3 regions of the Roseateles rivi genome follow, and region 3 is predicted to be linked to each of the others. Evidence: predicted binding sites of a transcription regulator. Region 3 holds the regulator's gene; each other region holds the start of a gene.
What was found. Region 3 encodes LexA, which represses DNA repair genes until DNA is damaged. Its sites were predicted from a motif close to ACTGTATNNNNATACAGT; they were not measured.
Positions count from the first base shown of each region.

Region 1: a site for LexA is predicted at 1,336-1,353, ahead of imuA (translesion DNA synthesis-associated protein ImuA). Genes of this name have one in related genera too.
Region 2: a site for LexA is predicted at 2,365-2,382, ahead of recA (recombinase RecA). Genes of this name have one in related genera too.

Region 1 is NZ_JBIGHZ010000003.1:603,311-610,099, reverse strand. Features, by position in the region: gene ACG0Z6_RS10155 (DNA polymerase Y subunit UmuC family protein) at 1-555, opposite strand, end outside; gene imuA (translesion DNA synthesis-associated protein ImuA) at 515-1,294, opposite strand; gene ACG0Z6_RS10145 (hypothetical protein) at 1,421-1,972, shown strand; gene ACG0Z6_RS10140 (YnfA family protein) at 1,986-2,339, shown strand; tRNA gene ACG0Z6_RS10135 (tRNA-Met) at 2,466-2,542, opposite strand; gene ftsY (signal recognition particle-docking protein FtsY) at 2,638-3,768, shown strand; gene ffh (signal recognition particle protein) at 3,797-5,179, opposite strand; gene ACG0Z6_RS10120 (cytochrome C assembly family protein) at 5,226-6,032, shown strand; gene ACG0Z6_RS10115 (PP0621 family protein) at 6,029-6,271, shown strand; gene ACG0Z6_RS10110 (sensor histidine kinase) at 6,280-6,789, shown strand, end outside.
Region 2 is NZ_JBIGHZ010000002.1:678,118-684,906, forward strand. Features, by position in the region: gene rodA (rod shape-determining protein RodA) at 1-66, shown strand, start outside; gene ACG0Z6_RS07075 (sensor histidine kinase) at 87-1,607, opposite strand; gene ACG0Z6_RS07080 (response regulator) at 1,607-2,278, opposite strand; gene recA (recombinase RecA) at 2,422-3,459, shown strand; gene ACG0Z6_RS07090 (nuclear transport factor 2 family protein) at 3,456-3,839, shown strand; gene ACG0Z6_RS07095 (regulatory protein RecX) at 3,863-4,378, shown strand; gene sucC (ADP-forming succinate--CoA ligase subunit beta) at 4,608-5,768, shown strand; gene sucD (succinate--CoA ligase subunit alpha) at 5,805-6,698, shown strand.
Region 3 is NZ_JBIGHZ010000005.1:123,582-130,370, forward strand. Features, by position in the region: gene ACG0Z6_RS13250 (ATP-binding cassette domain-containing protein) at 1-1,103, shown strand, start outside; gene ACG0Z6_RS13255 (asparaginase) at 1,123-1,980, opposite strand; gene lexA (transcriptional repressor LexA) at 2,155-2,847, shown strand; gene ACG0Z6_RS13265 (DUF927 domain-containing protein) at 3,459-6,419, opposite strand; gene ACG0Z6_RS13270 (hypothetical protein) at 6,403-6,789, opposite strand, start outside.

The sequences.
Region 1 (6,789 bases), on a different contig from region 3:
ATGCTCGGCCGCTTGCTCCCAGCGCAGGGGCAAGGGGTGTTCGCCGTAGAGCTGTGCCAGGGCCTGCAGCAAGTCCGGGCCAAAGCGCCGTGCCACGCCGGCACGGGGCAGGGCGCGCAGCTGCCCGAGCCGTCGCAGCCCCAGCCGGGCGAGCATGGGCAGGTGGGGGCGCGCCGCACTGAGCGCGTGCAGCGGCAGCGCGTCGAGCACCGGCTCCAGCGGGCCACGCAGGCCTTGCGCCACCTGGCAGCGCGCCAGCGCCAGCGCCGCCAGTGCGTGCGGCGCCCAGGCCAGTCGGGCGCCGTGCAGCAAGCGTGCCTCGGCCTGCAGGCGCTGGTGCACCCGCCGCAGGCCGCCAAACAGGCGCAGGCTGCTGCGCAGCTCCAGCAGCAAGCCTTCCTCCAGCCAGGCCACGCGCGGCGTGTACTGCAGCGCCCACCAGCTCCAGGCCTCTCGGGCGTGGGTGGGCTGCGCAGTCTGCGGCTCTGGCGTGGGCAGCACGGCCAGCCAGACTTCAGCGCGCGGCACTGGCGTGGGCGCGGCGGGCGTCAACACGGGGCTGGGCCAGGGGTGCTGGCGTGGGCGGAGGCGCAGTGGCTGCGCCTTGCTGACGCGGGCTGAGCTGCTGCTGCAGCGCACCAGGCCAGGCTTGCAGCCAGAGGGGCTGGGCGCAGGGCGGCCCACGGCGTTTGAGCAGCTGCAGCTGCAGCATGCCCGGGCCGGCACAGGCCAGGCTCAGGCGCAGCGGTGCGGGCGAGGACTGCGCCGCGCAGCCGAGCGGGCGCAGCACAAAGGCTGGGCTGCTGCAGTGCTGCGCGGCCGCTTGCAGGCGGCGCAGCTGCGCGGCATCGGCCCGCTCCAGCCAGGCCACCACCACCACGGCGTTGGAGGCCAGGGCCTGCTCGGCGCTCCACAGCGCTTGCGCCACGCTGCTGGGCTGCAGCCACAGCAGTTCGCGCTCGCCCAAACCCGGCAAGGCGTGGGGCTCATGCGGTGGGTTGATCAACAGCAGCGGCTTGCTGCCAGACCCGCCCGAGGAGGCCGCCAGCGCCGGGGCCAGCAAGCGCAGCTCCGCCTCGCCGGGCTGGGCCTGCAGCAGCTCGCTCAAGGCCTGCGTGGGCCAACCGCCGCCGGGCAGCTCGGCATCCAGTGCAGCAAAGCCGCTGGGCCAGCAGGGCTGGGTGCTGTGCCCCAAATGCGCGGCGCGCCACAAGCCGCTGTGCTGCGCCAGCAGGGCTTGGGTGTTGAGCGCGCGCAGGCGCGGTGAGGGCGTGGGAAGGTGAGGGGACAGCATGGCGCAACGGCTCGGCCTGGGCAGCTCGGAGAGGCATGATAACTGTACAAAAACACAGTGTCACGCCGGGCTGACCGAACGGCATACTGGCGGCCCTTTGCCACGAATACTCAACAGGACGACCCGGTGACGGATGCTGAATTGCTGGCCTTGCTGCAAGGCCTGGAGTGCTCGCTGCACAGCGGCCCACAGCGCGCCACACCCTGCCAAGCCTGGTGGGGTGACGATGGGGGCTGGGAGCAGCTGGGCCCGGTGCTGCTGGATTGGGCGGAGTCTGAGCTGGCTGCGGTGGCCCTGCACACTGCGCCCGATGGCCAGGCCGAGCTGCGCTTGCGCCTGGCTGCTGCGCACCTGGGCCGCTCGGACGAGGCGGCGCCGGGCCAGATGAGCTGGGGCTTTAGCAGCGGCTTGCAACTGTGCTTGGCGCTTGATGCCGCACAGCCGCTGTTGGCCGAGCAACACGCAGCGTGGTCCGCGGCCTTGGGTCGCGTGCGCCAGGGGCATTGGGTACAGGGTGGGCAGCGCCACCATGTGCTGGCCTTGCCCCTGCCCCCTTCGTGGAAAGACACCGCCCTGCAGCTGGAACTTGCGCAAGGCGACACGCTGCAGCTGCAGGCGCGGGGCCTGCGCGCGCAGTGGTTGCAGCCGCCGCAGTGGCGCGCCAGCTGCGCCTGCTGAAGGGAAGCCCGCCATGCTCGACACCCTGCGCACCTGGGCCCTGGAACTGTGGCGCCCGCTGTGCCTGTTCACCCTGACCGCCTTGGCCGAAATCGTGGGCTGCTACCTGCCTTGGCTGTGGCTCAAGCAAGGGCGCAGTGCCTGGCTGTTGCCGCCTGCCGCCGCCGCACTGGCGCTTTTTGTGTGGCTGCTTACCCTGCACCCCAGCGCCAGTGGTCGTGTCTATGCGGCCTACGGCGGGGTCTACGTCACCGTGGCGCTGCTCTGGCTGCGCGTGGTCGACGGCGTGGCTTTGAGCCGCTGGGATTTGCTGGGTGCAGCCGTGGCTTTGCTGGGCATGGCCATCATCGTGCTGGGGCCGCGATGATGTGCTGATCCAGTCCGGGTGCACATCAAGTGCTTAGGGGCAGAAATTCAGCACTGAGGCCCCAAAGCAAAAAGCCACCGCTAGGGTGGCTTTGCTGTCTAAGTGCTTGACGCACCAGGACTTTTTTGGTGGCGCTTCAGGGATTCGAACCCCGGACCTGCGGATTATGATTCCGTCGCTCTAACCGGCTGAGCTAAAGCGCCTTTGTTTTGTTTCGCTGTTTGCTGCGAAGACCGCCATTCTATACAAGGTTTCGGAGACAATGCAAGCGTTGCGATAAATTTTTTTGGCGGTCGGCATGTTCAAGTTTGTGAAGCGCCTGTTTGGTGGGTCTGACAGTGCGGAAGCTCCGGCTCCAGCGCCCGTTGCAGCCAGCCAGGAGGCGGCAGTGCCGGCGGTGGAGCCGCGTGTGGCAGCCCCTGAGCCCTCAGCACTCAATAGCGCTGCAGCCGCCCCCCAGGCGCTTGAGGTGCCAGCGGTGGCGCCTGCGATGGCGCAGCTGCCAGCCAGTCCCGAGCCTGCTGCCCAGCCCCGCGCCTCGTGGCTGGATCGGCTCAAGCAGGGTTTGCGCAAGACCAGCTCCAGCATTGCCCAGGTCTTCACGGGCACGCAGATCGACGACCAGCTCTATGAGGAGCTGGAGGCGGCGCTGCTCATGGCCGATGCGGGTGTGAAGGCGACCACCTGGTTGCTGGAAGACCTCAAGCGGCGCGTGAAGGAGCACAAGGCCACAGACCCGCAAGCGGTGCGTGCTTTGCTGGTAGATGCGCTGACCGAGCTGCTCACGCCGCTGCAGCGTCCGCTGGAGGTGGGGGCTTACGCGCCCACGGTGATGATGGTGGTCGGGGTGAACGGCGCGGGCAAGACCACCAGCATTGGCAAGCTCACACGGCATTTGGCGGGCGCGCAGCAGAAGGTGCTGCTGGCTGCGGCCGATACTTTCCGTGCAGCGGCACGCGAGCAACTCTCGGTGTGGGCGGACCGCACCCAGGTGGAGATCGTGAGTCAAGAAGGGGGCGACCCTTCCGCGGTGACGTTTGATGCCGTGGTGGCAGGGCGTGCGCGCGGTTGCGACGTGGTGCTTGCCGACACGGCAGGGCGCTTGCCCACCCAGCTTCACCTCATGGAGGAGCTCAAGAAGATCAAGCGCGTGATTGGCAAGGCGCAAGACGGTGCGCCGCACGAGGTGCTGCTGGTGGTGGACGGCAACACGGGCCAAAACGCGCTGACCCAGGTCAAGGCGTTTGATGAAGCCCTGGGTTTGACCGGGTTGGTGGTGACCAAGCTGGACGGCACAGCCAAGGGCGGTGTGCTGGCAGCCATTGCGCGCGAGCGGCCCATCCCGGTTTACTTCATCGGCGTGGGCGAGAAGCTGGAAGACTTGCAGACCTTCAGCGCCCGCGAATTCGCGCAGGCGCTGCTGGAGTGATCTGAAACGGTGAAGGGCCGCAGGGCGGTCAGCCGCCCATCATGCCTTTGAGGCCCTTCATGCCGCCCATCTTCTTCATCATCTTCATCAGGCCGCCGCCCTTCATCTTCTTCATCATGCCCTGCATCTGGTCGAACTGATTCAGCAGGCGGTTCACCTCCTGGATCTGTACGCCCGCACCCGCGGCGATGCGGCGTTTGCGGCTGGCTTTGCTCTTGCCGTCCATCAGCAGGGCCGGGTGGGCGCGCTCTTTGGCGGACATGGCGTTGAGGATGCCCTCCATGCGCTTCATGTCGCGCTCGGCTTTGTCCATGTCGGCCGCGCCGGCCTTGGCCGTCATCTGTGTGGGCAGCTTGTCCATGAGGCTGGAGAGCCCGCCCATCTTCTTCATCTGCGAGATTTGCGCGAGGAAGTCGTTGAGGTCAAAGCCATCGCCGCTCTTGAGCTTGTCGGCGAGCTTTTGCGCGGCTTCGATGTCGACGCCTTTGGTCACCTCTTCGACCAGGGCCACGATGTCGCCCATGCCCAGCACGCGACCGGCGTGGCGCTCGGCGTCAAAGACTTCCAGGCCGTCGATCTTTTCAGACACGCCTGCGAACTTGATGGGCGCGCCGGTGATCTGACGCACCGACAGTGCCGCGCCACCGCGTGAGTCGCCATCGAGCTTGGTCAGGATGATGCCCGACAGGGGCAGGGCTTCTTTGAAGGCGCGCGCCGTGTTGACGGCATCCTGGCCCTGCATGGCGTCCACCACGAAGAGGGTTTCGATGGGGTTGAGCGTGGCGTGCAGATCGCGGATTTCCGCCATCAGTGCCTCGTCAATGGCCAGACGCCCGGCGGTGTCGACGATGAGCACATCGAAGTAGTGGCGCTTGGCGTGGTCCAGCGCCGCCAGCGCGATCTCGCGCGGCTTTTGCTCGGGGCTGGAGGCAAACCATTCACCGCCCGCTTGCGCGGTGACGGTTTTGAGCTGCTCGATGGCGGCGGGCCGGTAGACGTCGGCCGAGACCGTCAGCACCTTTTTCTTGCGCTTGTCGATGAGGTGCTTGGTGAGCTTGGCCGTGGTGGTGGTCTTGCCCGCCCCTTGCAGGCCGGCCATCAGGATGACGGCCGGGGGCTGTGCGGCGAGGTTGAGGTCTGCAACCCCTTCACCCATGGTGGCGGCGAGTTCTTTGTGAACCACCGAGACCAGCACTTGCCCGGGGTTGAGCGAGCCCACAACCTCCTGACCCAGTGCGCGTTCTTTGACGCGGGCGATGAAGTCGCGCACCACAGGCAGGGCTACGTCCGCCTCCAGCAATGCCACGCGAACCTCCCTGAGCATGTCTTGCACATTGCTTTCGGTGATGCGGGCTTGGCCACGCATTGTCTTAACAAGCTGGCTTAAGCGGTCGGTCAGGGTAGATGCCATGAATAGGGCGCGGCGAGGTTGGCTCCCGCGTCAGTACACTTTGTGCATGATTTTATCTGTCGGCACTCTGACTGCGGGGACGGGGGCACTGTTGTTGAGCAGCGGTGCGGCTCTTCTGGGCTATTTACTCTTGATTGCGGCGCGGCGCGTGCATCCGCGCTCCTTGGCCGCCGTGTGGGGGCTGCATGGTGTGGCGCTGCTGGTGGACATCGCCGGCGTGGGTTTGGACCTGCCCGGCGCGCGATTTGGCTTTGCACCGGCCCTGTCCATGACCACCTGGCTGGTGCTGGGTGTGTATTTGCTGGAAAGCCGCTTTGTGCCGCTGCCGGCCAACCAACGCATTTTGTGTGCGCTGGCCGCCGCAGGTGTGGCTGTGGCGGCTGTCTTCCCCGGCGAGGCTTTGGCGCACCCCAGCTCGCCGTGGTTGCCCTTGCATTGGGTGCTGGGCTTGGTGTCGTACGGGCTGTTTGCCGTGGCGGTGTGGCATGGCTATTTGCTGAACCGTGCCGAGCGCGCGCTGCGGCGCTCTCCGGGCCAGAACCTGCCGGGCTTGCCCTTGCTGCGCTTGGAGCGCTTGACCTTTCAATTTGTGGCGGCGGGTGTGTGCGTGTTGTCTCTGGCCTTGTGGCTGGGGTGGTGGCTGGCGCCGCATTGGCGCTGGGACCACAAGACTTTGTTCGCTGTGCTGGGCTGGTTGGTGCTCACCGGGCTGCTGACCGGGCGACAGGTGCTGGGCTGGCGCGGCCGACGCGCCACGCGCTGGCTGTACTTTGGCGCGGCTTTGCTGCTGCTGTCGTATGCGGGATCGCGTTTTGTGCTGGAGGTGATCTTGCAGCGAGGGGGCTCGGTATGAAGTATTTGCTGTTGATCCTCGTGCTGGGGCTGTTGTGCTTTGTGCTGGGGTGGCGGCGCGGCTCGGCGCGGCCGACCCAAAACAAGTCAAGCCCCAGACCCAGCCAGACGCAAGCCGCAGACATGGTGGCCTGTGCCTGGTGCGGTGTGCATGTGCCGGTGGGCGAGGCCGTGCATGGGCGACTGGGCTTGTTTTGCAGTGACGCACACAGGGTGCGCAAAGAAGGGCAAACGCCGTGAGCAATGGCTTGGACAGCAGTTTCGTGCGCCCGATTTGGGCCAGTGATGGTGGTGCTTCGACCTCAACTGCTGCTGAGAACAGCTCTTTTGGACGCATCTACCGCGCCTTTATGGGGGCGCGTTTTGCCCTGGCCGTGGCCCTGCTGGGCTCGCAAATTCTGTTGTGGTCCATCAGCGGGCGTTACTACGCATTGCCCTTCTATTTGGCGCTGGCCTATGTGCTGGTGACACTGGCGGGCTGGCTGCAGGCCAAGCGCGGCCCCGCCATCGTGACCCTGGCTGGCGCGCGCTGGTGGGGCAGCGTGGGTGTAGATTTGATTTGCTTCTCCGCGGCCTTGTCGCTGGAGCTCACCGCCACCACGCAAGGCGCACTGTTTGTGCTACCCGTGCTCATGGCTAGCATGCTCACACCTCGGCTTTGGGCCATGGCCACAGCGGCCTTTGCCTCGCTGGTGCTGCTGGGTTTGGCGGTGTGGAGTGTGGCCAGCGGAGCCGACAGCAGCAGCCGCATTCCGCAA
Region 2 (6,789 bases), on a different contig from region 3:
AGCCTGGGTTTGGCGCTGGGCATGTTGATGTCGATTGCGCGCAGCCGCGGCTCGGTGCAGCGCTAAGCCCTAGCTCCGGCAAAGCATCAATCGATGCTGGGCGCGTCAGCTTCTTGCGCCGGGGTGCTGGTGTTGTGCGCGGGGAAGCGCACGGTAAAGCGCGCACCCACCGGGGCCAGGGGTTCGTCGCTGCGGCGCGCGCGCACGTCTTCCACGCTGACCTCGGCGTCATGGGCTTGGGCGATCTCGCGCACGATGGCCAGCCCCAGGCCTGAGCCATCGACGTTGGTCCCCAGTGTCCGGTAGAAGGGCTGAAAGATCTTTTCGCGCTCGGCCGCAGCCACGCCGGGGCCGCTGTCTTCCACCTGCAGCACGCACACCTGCCCGAAGGGGTCGTCCATCAGCCGCACCGTCACCGTGCCGCCCGCTGGGGTGTAGAGCAGGGCGTTGTCCACCAGGTTGCGAATCAGCTCGCGCACCAGCAAGGGCTGGCCCAGCACCTGTAGGCGCGTGGGAGCCGTGGGCCCTTCGTAGCCCAAGTCCTGCTGGCGCTCACGCGCTCGGGGGTAGAAGTCGGCCACCGTCTCCATGGCCAGCTCGGCCAGGTTGACGGGTTCGCGTTGGCGCAGCTGTTCGGCGTTTTCAGCACGCGCCATGGCCAGCAGCTGGTTCACCATATGGGCCGCACGCTGGCTGGACAAGGCAATGTGCTTCAGCGAGCGCTTGAGTTCAGCGGGCGAGTAGCTGCCCGCGTCGATCTCGCGCTGCGCCAGCTCGGCCTGGGTGCGCAGCCCGGCCAGCGGCGTTTTGAGCTGGTGCGCGGCATCGGCCAAAAAGTGCTTTTGCGTGCGCAGCGACAAATCCAGGCGCTGCAGCAAATCGTTGATGGCGCGCACCAGTGGTGCCACTTCTTCGGGAATGCGCGCTTCTTCGATGGGGCTGAGGTCAGCACTCTCGCGCGAGCGTATGCGCCGCTGCAGCTCGTTGAGTGGCGCAATGCCGCGCGCCAGTGCCAACCACACCAGCAGCACGGCCAGCGGCAGCATGACGAACTGCGGCAGGATCACGCCCTTGATGATTTCGTTGGTCAGGCGCGAGCGCTTGCCCAGCGTTTCGGCCACCTGCACCAGCAGCGCCTGATCGCTGCCCGCCATGCCCTCGGGCACCACCCACAAATAGGCCACACGCACCGTGTCGCTGTGGATGTCGTCATCGCGGTAGTTCAGCTCCCAGGGCTGGATGGCGTGATCGGGGGCGACTTCGGGGATGGGCAGGGCGCGGTCGCCGCCCAGCAGCTCGCCGGTGGGGCCTCGCACCTGGAAGAACACCGTGTCAGACTCATCCGCGCGCAGCAAGGCCGCAGCTTCGGGCGCCAGCGCGTAGCGGCCTTCACCCGAGCGGGCGCCGACACGCGTGAACTCGGCGGCCACTTGCAGGCCCAGCGAGCGGGCAATTTCGCCCAGCTCGCGGTCATAGGGTTTGGCGGCAATGCCCTGGGCCACCAGCCAGGTCAGCGCCACGCTGATGGGCCAAATCACCAGCAAGGGCGCCAGCATCCAATCCAAGATCTCGCCAAACAGCGAGCGATGGGTGGGCTCGGCGGCCATCAGCCCGGAATCTTTTCCAGGCAGTAGCCCAGGCCGCGCACCGTGGCGATGCGTATGGGCCCGTGCTCAATCTTCTTGCGCAGGCGGTGGATATAGACCTCGATGGCGTTGTTGCTGACTTCCTCGCCCCACTCGCACAGGCGGTCCACCAGCTGGTCTTTGCTCACCAGACGCCCGGCGCGCTGCAGCAGCACCTCCAGCAAGGACAGCTCGCGCGCAGAGAGCTCCACCATCTGGTCGTTCAAATAGGCCACGCGCCCGGTGGCGTCAAAAGACAGCGGTCCGTGCTTGATGACGCTGCTGGCAGTGCCCAGGCCACGGCGTGTCAGCGCACGCACCCGCGCCTCCAACTCTTGCAGCGAGAAGGGCTTGGCCATGTAGTCGTCGGCACCCAGGTCCAGGCCTTTGACGCGCTCCTCAATGCTGTCGGCCGCTGTGAGGATGAGCACCGGCATGGATGAGCCCCGCCCGCGCAGCTTCTTCAGCACCTCCAGCCCATGCAGCTTGGGCAGACCCAGGTCCAGAATGAGCAGGTCAAATTCGTGCGCTGTCAGGGCGGCATCGGCCTCAGTCCCACTGGCCACGCGGTCCACGGCATAGCCGCTGGCACGCAGGGTGCGCAACAGGCCGTCGGCCAAAACTTGGTCATCTTCTGCGATCAGGATGCGCATACTTGTTTCCCCCGCCTTCTTTTGGTGGCTTGCGGCTGCAAGTCATTGTAGGGAGCGCGAGACAAGGGCCGAGTCAAATTCAAAACACTGTACAAACATCCAGCTTGCGCCATAATGCGCGCTCGCCTCACAGGAGATTGCAGATGGAAGCAACCAAGCAAAACACCGAAAAAGCCAAGGCCTTGCAGGCCGCTCTTGCGCAAATCGAAAAGCAGTTCGGCAAGGGCTCCATCATGCGCCTGGGCGAGGGCGAAAAGATTGAAGACATTCAGGTGGTGTCCACCGGCTCGCTGGGTCTGGACATCGCGCTGGGCGTGGGGGGCTTGCCGCGTGGCCGCGTGATTGAAATCTACGGCCCGGAGTCCTCCGGCAAGACCACGCTGACCCTGCAGGTCATCGCGCAGATGCAAAAAATCGGTGGCGTTTGCGCCTTTATCGATGCCGAACACGCGCTGGACGCGCAATACGCCCAAAAGCTTGGCGTGAATTTGCAAGATCTGCTCATCAGCCAGCCCGACACCGGCGAACAGGCGCTCGAAATCGTCGACGCACTGGTGCGCTCCGGCTCGGTCGACCTGATCGTGGTGGACTCGGTGGCGGCGCTCACCCCCAAGGCCGAACTCGAAGGCGAGATGGGCGATGCGCTGCCCGGTTTGCAAGCCCGACTGATGAGCCAGGCCCTGCGCAAACTCACGGCAACCATCAAGAAAACAAACAGTACGGTCGTCTTCATCAACCAAATCCGCATGAAGATTGGCGTGATGTTCGGCTCGCCCGAAACCACCACGGGCGGCAATGCGCTCAAGTTCTACGCCTCGGTGCGTCTGGACATCCGCCGCATTGGCTCCATCAAAAAGGGCGAGGAAGTCATCGGCTCCGAGACCAAAGTCAAGGTGGTCAAGAACAAGGTCTCGCCGCCTTTCAAAACCGCCGAGTTCGACATCCTCTACGGCGAGGGCATCAGCCGCGAGGGCGAAATCATCGACATGGGTGTGGCCGCCAAGGTGGTCGACAAGTCTGGCGCCTGGTATGCCTACAGCGGCGAAAAAATTGGCCAGGGCAAGGACAACGCCCGCGAGTTCCTGCGCGAGAACCCCGACATTGCCTTGGAAATCGAAAACAAAGTGCGCGAATCGCTGGGCATCCCGCTGCAGGGCGGCGCTATTGAGGCCCGCGAGTGAATGCCAGCGCGGCCCTGATTGAGCGCTATTGGGCCAGCGCCCAGGCGCGCGACTGGGCCGCCTTCGCGGCACTGCTTGATAGCGATGTGGTCTACGAAGTGCCGCAGACGCGCGAACGGGTGCGTGGCCGCCAGGCCTACGTGGCCTTCAACGCAGGCTGGCCCTCGGACTGGGACGCCGAGGTCTTGGATGTGATCGCGGATGGCGAACGCGCTTTTTCGCGCATTGCGTTCTATCCGCAGCGGCAAGACCGAAGCCAAATGCAGGAGGGTCTTACCGTGTTTGACATCCGCGATGGTCTGATCACGCGCATCCTCGACTACTGGCCCGAGCCCTACGCGGCGCCCCAGCGTGCCTGGGCGCAGGTCGAGCGCTACTGAGCGCCGCTCGTGCCGTGCTTGCCATGACACCGCGCAGCCGCCGCGCGCCAGACCTCAAGATGCGTGCGCTCACCTGGCTGGCGCAGCGCGAACACAGCGCCAGCGAGCTGCGCACCAAGCTGCTGCGCTTGGCGCAGCGCAGTGCAGAAGACACCGCCGACGCAGCCGATGAGGCGCAAGAAGGCGGCAACGCGCAAGACGCGTCCGCGCAAGTGGATGCGCTGCTTGTCTGGCTGCAAGAGCGCGGCTATCTCAGCGAAGAGCGCTTTGTGGCCTCGCGACTGCACACCCGTGCTTCGCGCTGGGGTGAGCGACGCATCAGCCAGGAGTTGGCTCAGCATGGCCTGGAGTTGGATACACAGCAGCGCGCCGAGCTGCGCGCGACGGAGCTGGACCGTGCTCGCGCCCTTTGGCAGCGCAAATTTGGCACGCCGCCGCAAGACGAGCGCGAGCGCGCCCGGCAGCTGCGCTTCATGGCTGCACGTGGCTTTGAGCCCGGGCTGCTGCAGCGCCTTTGGCGCGAGGCGGCTGAGGGCTGAAGCCCCGAATCAGTGCCGTATGCCCGACTGCACCGCTCAAGCCGACAGCTGGATGCAAGCCTTGATGCGCCGCACCATGCTACATTGGCGGTTGTTGCTGACCCGTTCGCTGTCGCCTTGGGGGCGACGGGCGACGCGTGTCGCGCCGTACCAATCCAGTGCCGGCGCCTGATGGCCCGAGCCTGCATCGCTGCGTCCCTTTCCAGACTATCCATCGAGCGAGATCCCTATGAAGATTCATGAGTACCAGGGCAAGGAAATCCTGCGCCAGTTCGGCGTGCCTGTGCCGCGCGGCATCCCCGCCTTCACGGTGCAAGAGGCCGTTGAAGCAGCGCAAAAGCTGGGTGGTCCGGTTTGGGTGGTGAAGGCTCAGATCCACGCTGGCGGCCGCGGCAAGGGCGGTGGCGTGAAAGTCGCCAAGACCCTGGACGATGTGAAAGCCCTGTCTGAAAAGATTCTGGGCATGCAACTGATCACCCACCAAACCGGTGCGGAAGGTCAAAAGGTTCGCCGCCTCTACATCGAAGACGGCGCCGACATCAAGAACGAGCTGTACGTTTCGCTGGTGACCGACCGCGGCACGCAAAAGGTGGCCTTCATCGCCTCGAGCGAAGGCGGCATGGACATCGAAGAGGTCGCGCACTCGACCCCCGAGAAGATCATCACCGAGTACATCGATCCGCTGGTGGGCATCACCACCGAGCAATCGAAGAAGATCGCTGAAGCCATTGGCTTGACCGGCCACTCCGTGGACCAAGCCATCGACCTGTTCGCCAAGCTCTACAAGTGCTACATGGACACGGACGCGTCGCTGGTGGAAATCAACCCGCTGAACTGCGACTCCAAGGGCAACCTGATGGCCCTGGACGCCAAGTTCAACTTCGACGCCAACGCCCTGTTCCGTCACCCCGAAATCGTGGCCTACCGCGATCTGGACGAAGAAGATCCGGCTGAAGTCGAAGCTTCCAAGTTCGATCTGGCCTACATCTCGCTGGACGGCAACATCGGCTGCCTGGTCAACGGTGCTGGCTTGGCCATGTCCACCATGGACACCATCAAGCTCTTCGGTGGCGAGCCTGCCAACTTCCTCGACGTGGGCGGTGGCGCCACGGCCGAGAAGGTCACGGAAGCCTTCAAGATCATGCTCAAGAACAAGTCCGTCAAGGGCATCTTGGTCAACATCTTCGGCGGCATCATGAAGTGCGACACCATCGCCGAAGGCGTGATCACCGCTTGCAAGGCCGTGAACCTGTCCGTGCCGCTGGTGGTGCGCATGAAGGGCACCAACGAAGAGCTGGGCAAGAAGATGCTGGCCGAATCCGGCCTGCCCATCATCTCGGCCGACACCATGGCGGAGGCTGCTACCAAGATCGTGGCCGCCGTCAAGTAATCCCTGCGAGTTGCTGACCCAGCCAAGGAAAGAATCATGAGCATTTACATCAACAAAGACACCAAGGTCATCACCCAGGGCATCACCGGCAAGACTGGCCAGTTCCACACCCTGGGCTGCCAAGCCTATGCCAACGGCAAGAACGCCTTTGTGGCGGGCGTGAACCCCAAGAAGGCCGGCGAGAAGTTCTCCGACATTCCAATCTACGCCACCGTCAAGGAAGCTTCGGCTCAGACCGGCGCGACTGTGTCGGTGATCTACGTGCCGCCCGCAGGTGCTGCTGCAGCCATCTGGGAAGCCGTGGAAGCCGATCTGGACCTGGCCATCTGCATCACCGAAGGCATCCCCGTTCGGGACATGCTGGAAGTGCGCAACAAAATGCGCGCCAAGGAAGCCGCCGGTGGCAAGAAGACCCTGCTGCTGGGCCCCAACTGCCCCGGCCTGATCACGCCCGACGAAATCAAGATCGGCATCATGCCCGGCCACATCCACAAGAAGGGTCGCATCGGCGTGGTGAGCCGCTCCGGCACGCTGACCTATGAAGCTGTGGCACAGCTCTCCGAGCTGGGCATTGGCCAGTCCTCGGCTGTGGGCATTGGTGGCGACCCCATCAACGGCCTGAAGCACATCGACGTGATGCGCGCCTTCAACGACGACCCCGAAACCGATGCCGTGATCATGATCGGCGAGATCGGTGGTCCGGACGAGGCGGAAGCCGCGCGTTGGTGCAAAGAGCACATGAAGAAGCCTGTGGTGGGCTTTATCGCTGGCGTGACTGCCCCTCCGGGCAAGCGCATGGGCCATGCGGGCGCGCTGATTTCCGGCGGTGCTGACACGGCCGATGCTAAGCTCGCCATCATGGAAGAGTGCGGCTTCAAAGTGACGCGCAACCCCTCCGAGATGGGCCGCATCCTCAAGAGCTTGATCTGAGCTTGAGGCCTGTGGCGCCAGTCTTGTGGCGCCACGCTCACACCACGTCAAAGGGGCTGCGGCCCCTTTGATCGTTTTTGAGTCGGCTGTC
Region 3 (6,789 bases):
TGGAGCGCCTCGCGCCGGTGCTCACCTCTGCCGACTTCAGCTTTGAGTTCCGCGAACCGGCCTCCCTGCCCAACCCCATGCTAGCGCTGAGCGGCGTGAGCTGCGGCTACCCCGGCGCCGAGCCACAGGCCGAACCCATCACCATCGTGCGCAATATCCAGCGCACGGTGCTGGCGGGCCAGCGCATCGGCATCCTGGGTGCCAACGGCCAGGGCAAGTCCACCTTTGTGAAAACACTGGCAGGCACGCTGGAGCCGGTGAGCGGCACGGTCACGCAAGGCAAGGGTTTGTCCATCGGCTATTTCGCGCAGCAAGAGCTTGATGTGCTGCGCCCGCAAGAAGGCCCCCTGGCGCACATGATCCGCCTGGCCAAGGCCGTCTCGCCCCAGGCCCGCGAGCAGGAGCTGCGCGACTTCCTTGGGCAATTCCGCTTCGTGGGCGACATGGTCAACCAAGCCGTGGACTCGCTCTCGGGTGGTGAAAAGGCCCGCCTCGTGCTGGCCATGCTGGTGTGGCAGCGACCCAATCTGCTGCTGCTGGATGAGCCCACCAACCACCTGGACCTCAACACCCGCGAAGCGCTATCGATGGCGCTCAACGAGTTTGAAGGCAGCGTCATGTTGGTCAGCCACGACCGGGCGCTGCTGCGCGAGGTCTGCGATGAGTTCTGGCTCGTCACCAAGGGCGGCATTGAGCCTTTCGATGGCGACTTGGACGACTATCAGCAATGGCTGCTGGACACCAACCGTGAGGTGGCCAAGCAGCTGCGCGAGGCTGCCCAAAACGGTGGCGCGCCTGCGGCTGCAGCACAGGGCGGCTCGCGCGAAGAGCGCAAAGCGCAGGCCCAACTCCGCGCGCGCCTGAACGAAGAAATTCGCCCGCTGCGAAAAGAGCTGGAACGCATCGAGAAAGAGCTGCCCCTGCTCACGCAGGAGCGCTCAACACTTGAAGCCGCCTTGGCCGAGGGCAGTTTGACGGCAGCGCAAATCGCCGAGCAAGGGCGCAGGCTCAAAGCTGTGGGGGATCAAATCGACAGTCTTGAGTTGCGCTGGCTGGAACTCAGCGAAGACATTCAAACACGCACCCAAGCCGCGGGGCTTTGAGCCAAGCCCCATGGGCTTGTCAGCGCTGCAGCAACTCCAGCTGCAGCGCAATGCGCGCCTTCACCGGCCCCAGGCTACCGGCGTGTGGCCACCGTCCCTCGCCCACCACCGCGCCGGCATCGCAGCGTGTGCTGCGCAGCACAGCCACGCCTTGCGCCTGAGCGCGATCCAACGCCTGTGCCAAGCCCGTTGACACCGTGCCATTGCCCGTGCCAGCCACCACCAGCCCGACCACGCCTTGCGCCAGCAGCGCGTCCACCAAGCGCCCGTCTGCGCCCACGTGGTTGAGCACGATCTCCACACGCGGCCACTGTTGAACGTCCTTCATCCAAGCTCGCAGGGCCAGAGGCGCTTCGGCCTGCTGGGGCCAGGCATGCAACTGGCGCACGGCGCCCTCCTCCATCAGCGCCAAGGGCCCGCTCTCGGGAGAGGCAAACGCAGCCACCGCGTAGCTATGTACCTTGCGCACCGCGTGCGCCGCGTGCACTTGCCCCGCAAGCAGCACCAGCACACCTTGTGCGCCGGGCAAAGCGGCCAGGCGCACGGCGTCCAGCAGGTTTTGCGGCCCGTCCCGCAGCAAAGCCGTGGTGGGGCGCATGGCTGCCGTCAACACCACAGGCTTGGACTGCGGCAAGACACGATGCAGAAAGTAGGCGGTCTCCTCCAGCGTGTCCGTGCCATGAGTGATGACCACCCCGGTCACGTCCTCGCGCTGCACATGGCTCAAAACAGCCTGCGCCAAACGCTGCCACGTCGGCACGTCCATGTCTTTGCTGTCGAGCTGCGCGAGCTGGTGGGCTTCCAAGGTGAAGGCAGCCAGCCCGGGAACTTCAGCCACCAAATCAGCAACGCCGACCTCGCCGGCCTGGTAGCCCACGTTGTCATCGCCGCGATTCGCACGCCCGGCGATGGTTCCACCCGTTCCCAGAACTACAACAGTATTTGCAACGCTTTGCATTTTTCGATAGCTGGATAAAAATACAGATACTGGATGAAAAGTCAGCCCCATTGTCGCGCACTGCGCGGAGCCGCCATCAAGCCGAGGATTCCTTTGGACAACAAAACCAAACTTACCCCCCGCCAGCAGGAAATTCTGGACCTGGTTCGCCGCAGCATCGAAACCACAGGAGCGCCACCCACGCGGGCCGAGATCGCCGCCCAGCTGGGCTTTCGTTCCGCCAATGCAGCTGAAGAACACCTCCAAGCGCTCGCTCGCAAGGGCGTTTTGGAGTTGGTGGGGGGCACCTCTCGCGGCATCCGGCTCAAGGCCGACACGCTGCAGCAACTGCACCGTGCCCGCCAGCAAGTTCAGAGCAAGTTTTCACCGCTGCAGGCCATCTCCGACGCCCTGCCCTGCGTTTTGCCCCTGGTCGGCCGCGTCGCCGCAGGCCACCCCATCTTGGCCCAAGAGCATGTTGAGCAACATGTAGCCGTCCAAGCCCATTTGTTCAGCGCCCAGCCCGACTACCTGCTGCGCGTCAAAGGGCTCAGCATGAAAGATGCGGGCATCCTCGACGGTGATTTATTGGCAGTGCGCCAAACCCGCGAGGCTCGCAACGGGCAAATCGTGGTGGCCCGGCTGGGTGACGAAGTGACCGTCAAGCGCTGGCGGCGTCAGGGGCAGCGAATCGAACTGCTGCCCGAAAATCCCGATTTTGAACCCATCATCGTTCAGGCTGATCGCGACGACATCACCATCGAAGGTATTGCCGTAGGTTTGATTCGCAACCAATTCGGTCTCTAATGGCACGCTCAGCCCTGCAAGGGGGTGGATTGTGCAGCCGTCTCGATGGTCGAGTTCTTGCTGTCGGAAGCAGGAAACCCAGGTAAGTTCTTGCACTTCACAGGACAAATAAAAAGGCCCAAGTCGTTGATTTACTTGGGCCTTTTGGATGTTCCGGGACATTACCGGAAGTACTAATGGTGGGCCGGCGTCACTTGAACCGCAGCCGGAAAGCCCCATGAACACTGTGTTTCCTCAATTCAACACCCTTGAGTTACCCGGAAAGTTACCCGGTCAGTGCGCCGCGACCTACCCGAATCGTTCCAGTTCTACCCCTCTCCACCAGACGCGCCGCACGCTCAGCCATCACCACTGAGCTCTTGCCCCGGCGCAGTGAGTCATGTTGCAACCGCCCCAACTTCCACCCCATTCATTTTTCAGCGGGAACAGCGGGATTTCGGGAACAGTCGCCGCAACTCTTTGATTTACAAGGGAAACAGCGTTCCCGGGTGGCGTTTTTGCGTTCCCGTTCCCAAATAACACCGGGAACAGGCTTGCCAGGGATGCGGGCAGCAAAAAGGGGCCATCTGGCCCCGTGGGTGTTTGGTGGGTGCGCGGCCCGTGCTTTCGCCCTAGGCGGCGCACATTTCATCGGCAAACAAGCTCGGCTTGATGTGAAACACAGGCACTGCCCCCATGCCCGGCAAGCGCTGCTTGTTGGTGTTCCGGTCCTTCTCATGGATCAGGTGCCCGCGCCTCCTGAGCACGGCAGCAACCGCCCCAGGGTCATAGCCCTTGGCCATCTCTTGGCGGAAGGCTTCGGGAAGCACCATGTATTCCACCACTGCATGGGCGCGCTCGCTGCTTTCGCTGGTGCTGTGCTTTTCCATGTAGTCGGTTGCCGCATCGAATTTCAGCGGCTTGCCGTCCGAGTCCACCAGCCGCTTAAAGCCTGCCCGGTATGGCGTGTTCGGGCGGTGGTCATCCATGGCCCGATGGCTCCAGGTAAAGAGCGCATCCCCGTTCTTCTCCAACCAGGCGCGCACCTGGCGCAGGATGGCGGCCTCTTCGCCGTTTTCCATGTGGCCACGGGCACCAAGCCAAGCATTGAAGCATTCGCGCACCGCCGCTGAAGCCTCCCCCGCTGGCCAGCCTGTCACGCCTGCTTGTGTGGCCAGTTCGCCCGCAGCGGCCACCACCGCAAAGCGATTGCCAATGCGTGCCACTTGCTGCGCGGCAGACTCGGGCACCATTTTGGCCTTTTGCGCTTCCATCTGTTGCGGTAGCTTCTCGGGCAGGGTGGCATGGTGGGCGGTCAGCCATTCCAGCCAGGCACGCCCGGCTGTGCCGTAGTGCTGCGCGGCACGTTCAATGATGGCTTCGGCCAGGGCTTGGGGCGATTCAAACCCGTGCAGGCGCTCCAAGCCGCCCATGCCCGCCCCGGCCTCTAAGGGCACATCGACAAAGCGAACCTCCTGCCCGGCACGTACCTCTTTGCCTGCTTGGCGCATGTGATCCGCAAGGCCCAGTTCCCCGGACGACAAGAACAACAGCCGCCACGTTCGCCGCCGCTTGGCCAAACCGCCCCGCGTGGCCCGGCCCTTCTCTTGCTCGTTGGCCAGCATGTAGGCGCATTCCCCCGCTACCTTGGCATCCAGCTGCCCGAACTCATCCAGGATCAAAAGCGAATCACTATGCTGAACCGCTGTGGCCTCTAAGGCATTGTCGGTGGTGCGCCACCGCTGCATGTAGCCAGGCGGGCCGAACACCGAAGCGGCCACTTTGAGCGCAGTCGTTTTGCCGCCGCTGGAATTGCCCTTGAGCTGGAAGCCCCCACTCTCCACACCAGCCAGGCGCAACAGTGGCCCCGCAAATGCACAGCACAGCGCAAAGGCCAAGCGCGAATTGCCCACGGCCAGCGCCGCGACTTCGGTTTGCCATGCCTGCAAGCTGCCCCGCTGCTTGTATTGGTCCTCTATGCCGCCTTCGCTTTGAAACACATAGCGGTGCCCCTCGCTGGTGCCCAAGGTTGCCGATGGCAGCACGTACACCGCCCCATGCCAGCCGACGCGATCCGTACAGGTGGCGCGGGCTGTGGTGCTGCGCGTGTCGATGTAGCGGGCCAGCAGGTTGCGGGCCTTGGTGCCCGGGGCCATCTGAAGGCCCATGGCGCGCAAGTACCCCGCCCACTCGCTGCCATCGCCCGCCAGCATTTGCGCAGGCATGGCCCAGGTTTTGGGGTTGCCGTCCGGGTCGGTGAACTCCAGAAGGAAGCCCCACTGGTCCGCGCCTTCGGTGCGGGTCTTGGCCGATATCACGATGGGCGCGCACACCCACTCGGGCGCGCTTTCGCGGCCCTCACGGTCGCGGCCCACGAAGTACAGGCCAGGGCTGGGGCCTTTAAGGCGCACGAAGAACGGATCATTCGGCGCGGCTCCTTCGGTCGCTGCTGGTGGCGCCTTGGGCTTGCGTTCGGGTGGCGGGGCTGGTGGTGGCGGGCCGGGTGGCGTGGCTGTGCCCGCTTTGAACTGCACCAGGGCAGCGCGCACGATGGCGGCCACGGCCTCAAGCCCGGCGTGTTGGGCCAAGTCGTTGAAGTCTGACCCCTCATCCGGCAAGCCTTCAGGGAACACCACAGCGGCGGGCGCTGTCGCACCATGCGCCACTTGCGCGGCCTGCTGTGCGTACTTGCGGCCCGGATTGGTGCCCGTGTCGGCTTGGGTGCGGCGGTCATCATCACCGCACACCAGCAGCGGCACGGCAGGGTGCGCGGCGCGCAGCGCCTCAGCCACGCGGCGCAGGTTGCCCGCATCAAACGCCACGGCCACCGGCAAGCCGCACGCCTGGTGCAAGCTCAGGGCCGTAGCCAGCCCCTCAGCCAGCAGCAGCGCAGGCGCGTTGCCCACTTCACCGCCAGCGGCAACCATGCACCACAAGCCCGACTTGCGCCCGCCTTTGAGAAAGCGCTTTTCCCCGTTGGCGTGGATGGTCTGCACGTTCCACAGCCGCCCCGCGTGGTCACGCAAGGGCACCAGCACGGCCATGCCTTCGGGCTCTTGCAGCAGGCGCACGCCTTCAGGGTTCACGCCTTTGCGCTGCATGTAGGGGCTAGTTTGGGTGGCTTGCTCGGGGGCTTGCCCACTCTCCCACAGCTTCGCCGCCGCTTGGGCCGCGCGCTCATGTGCGGCGGCTTCGGCTTGTTGCTCTTGCAGTGCTCGGGCTTGCTGCGCGGCTTGGGCCTGCTGGCGCTGCTGGTGCAGGGCTGCCAACTCCGCAGCGGTCAGGGTGCGGTCATCATCGGGGAAGCGAAAGCCGTACTGCTTGGCAATGTGGAACAGCGAACCCACGCCCACCTTGCCCCCGGCCTTGATGCCGCGCCACGTGTCGCGGGCATCTTGACTGCTGTAGTTGTCGGCTTGGGCGCTCCAAGCGTCCCAAACGTCAAAGCCACCGCTGCCCATTTCCGCCTTAACGGCCATGCCTAGCTTCACCCAGGTTTCCCGCTCCACCGTGGGCGGCACATGGTGCAGCGCATCGCGGATCAGCTCGGGGGTAATGGCGCGCGGGGGGCGTGGTTCATTGGTCTGCCGCATGGTCGGCCCCCTCGATCACGTCAGGCGAGTTTTCTTGCTCCGCTTTGCGTGCGTTGGCGTCCAATTGGTCGCACCACTGTTCGGCGCGCTGTGCCAGCAGTGCCGATGAAGCAATAGCCAGGCGGTGCAGTTGCTCCCGATGCAAGGGGCTAAGAATGGGGGCTTGTGCATCAGCCATCATGCGGCGAGCTTCGGCCTCGGCATCGTCCCGTTCCAGCATTTCAAGCACGGTTTGAACGCCTTGGGCAATGTCGCGGACCTGCCCCAGTAGGTGCGCCATCGCACTTCCCGGCATGGTTGCCCAAATGCCATGTTCGGCGGCATAGGCGCCCGGCATGCGCACCGGCTGGAAGGTGGCGGTGTTGCCTTG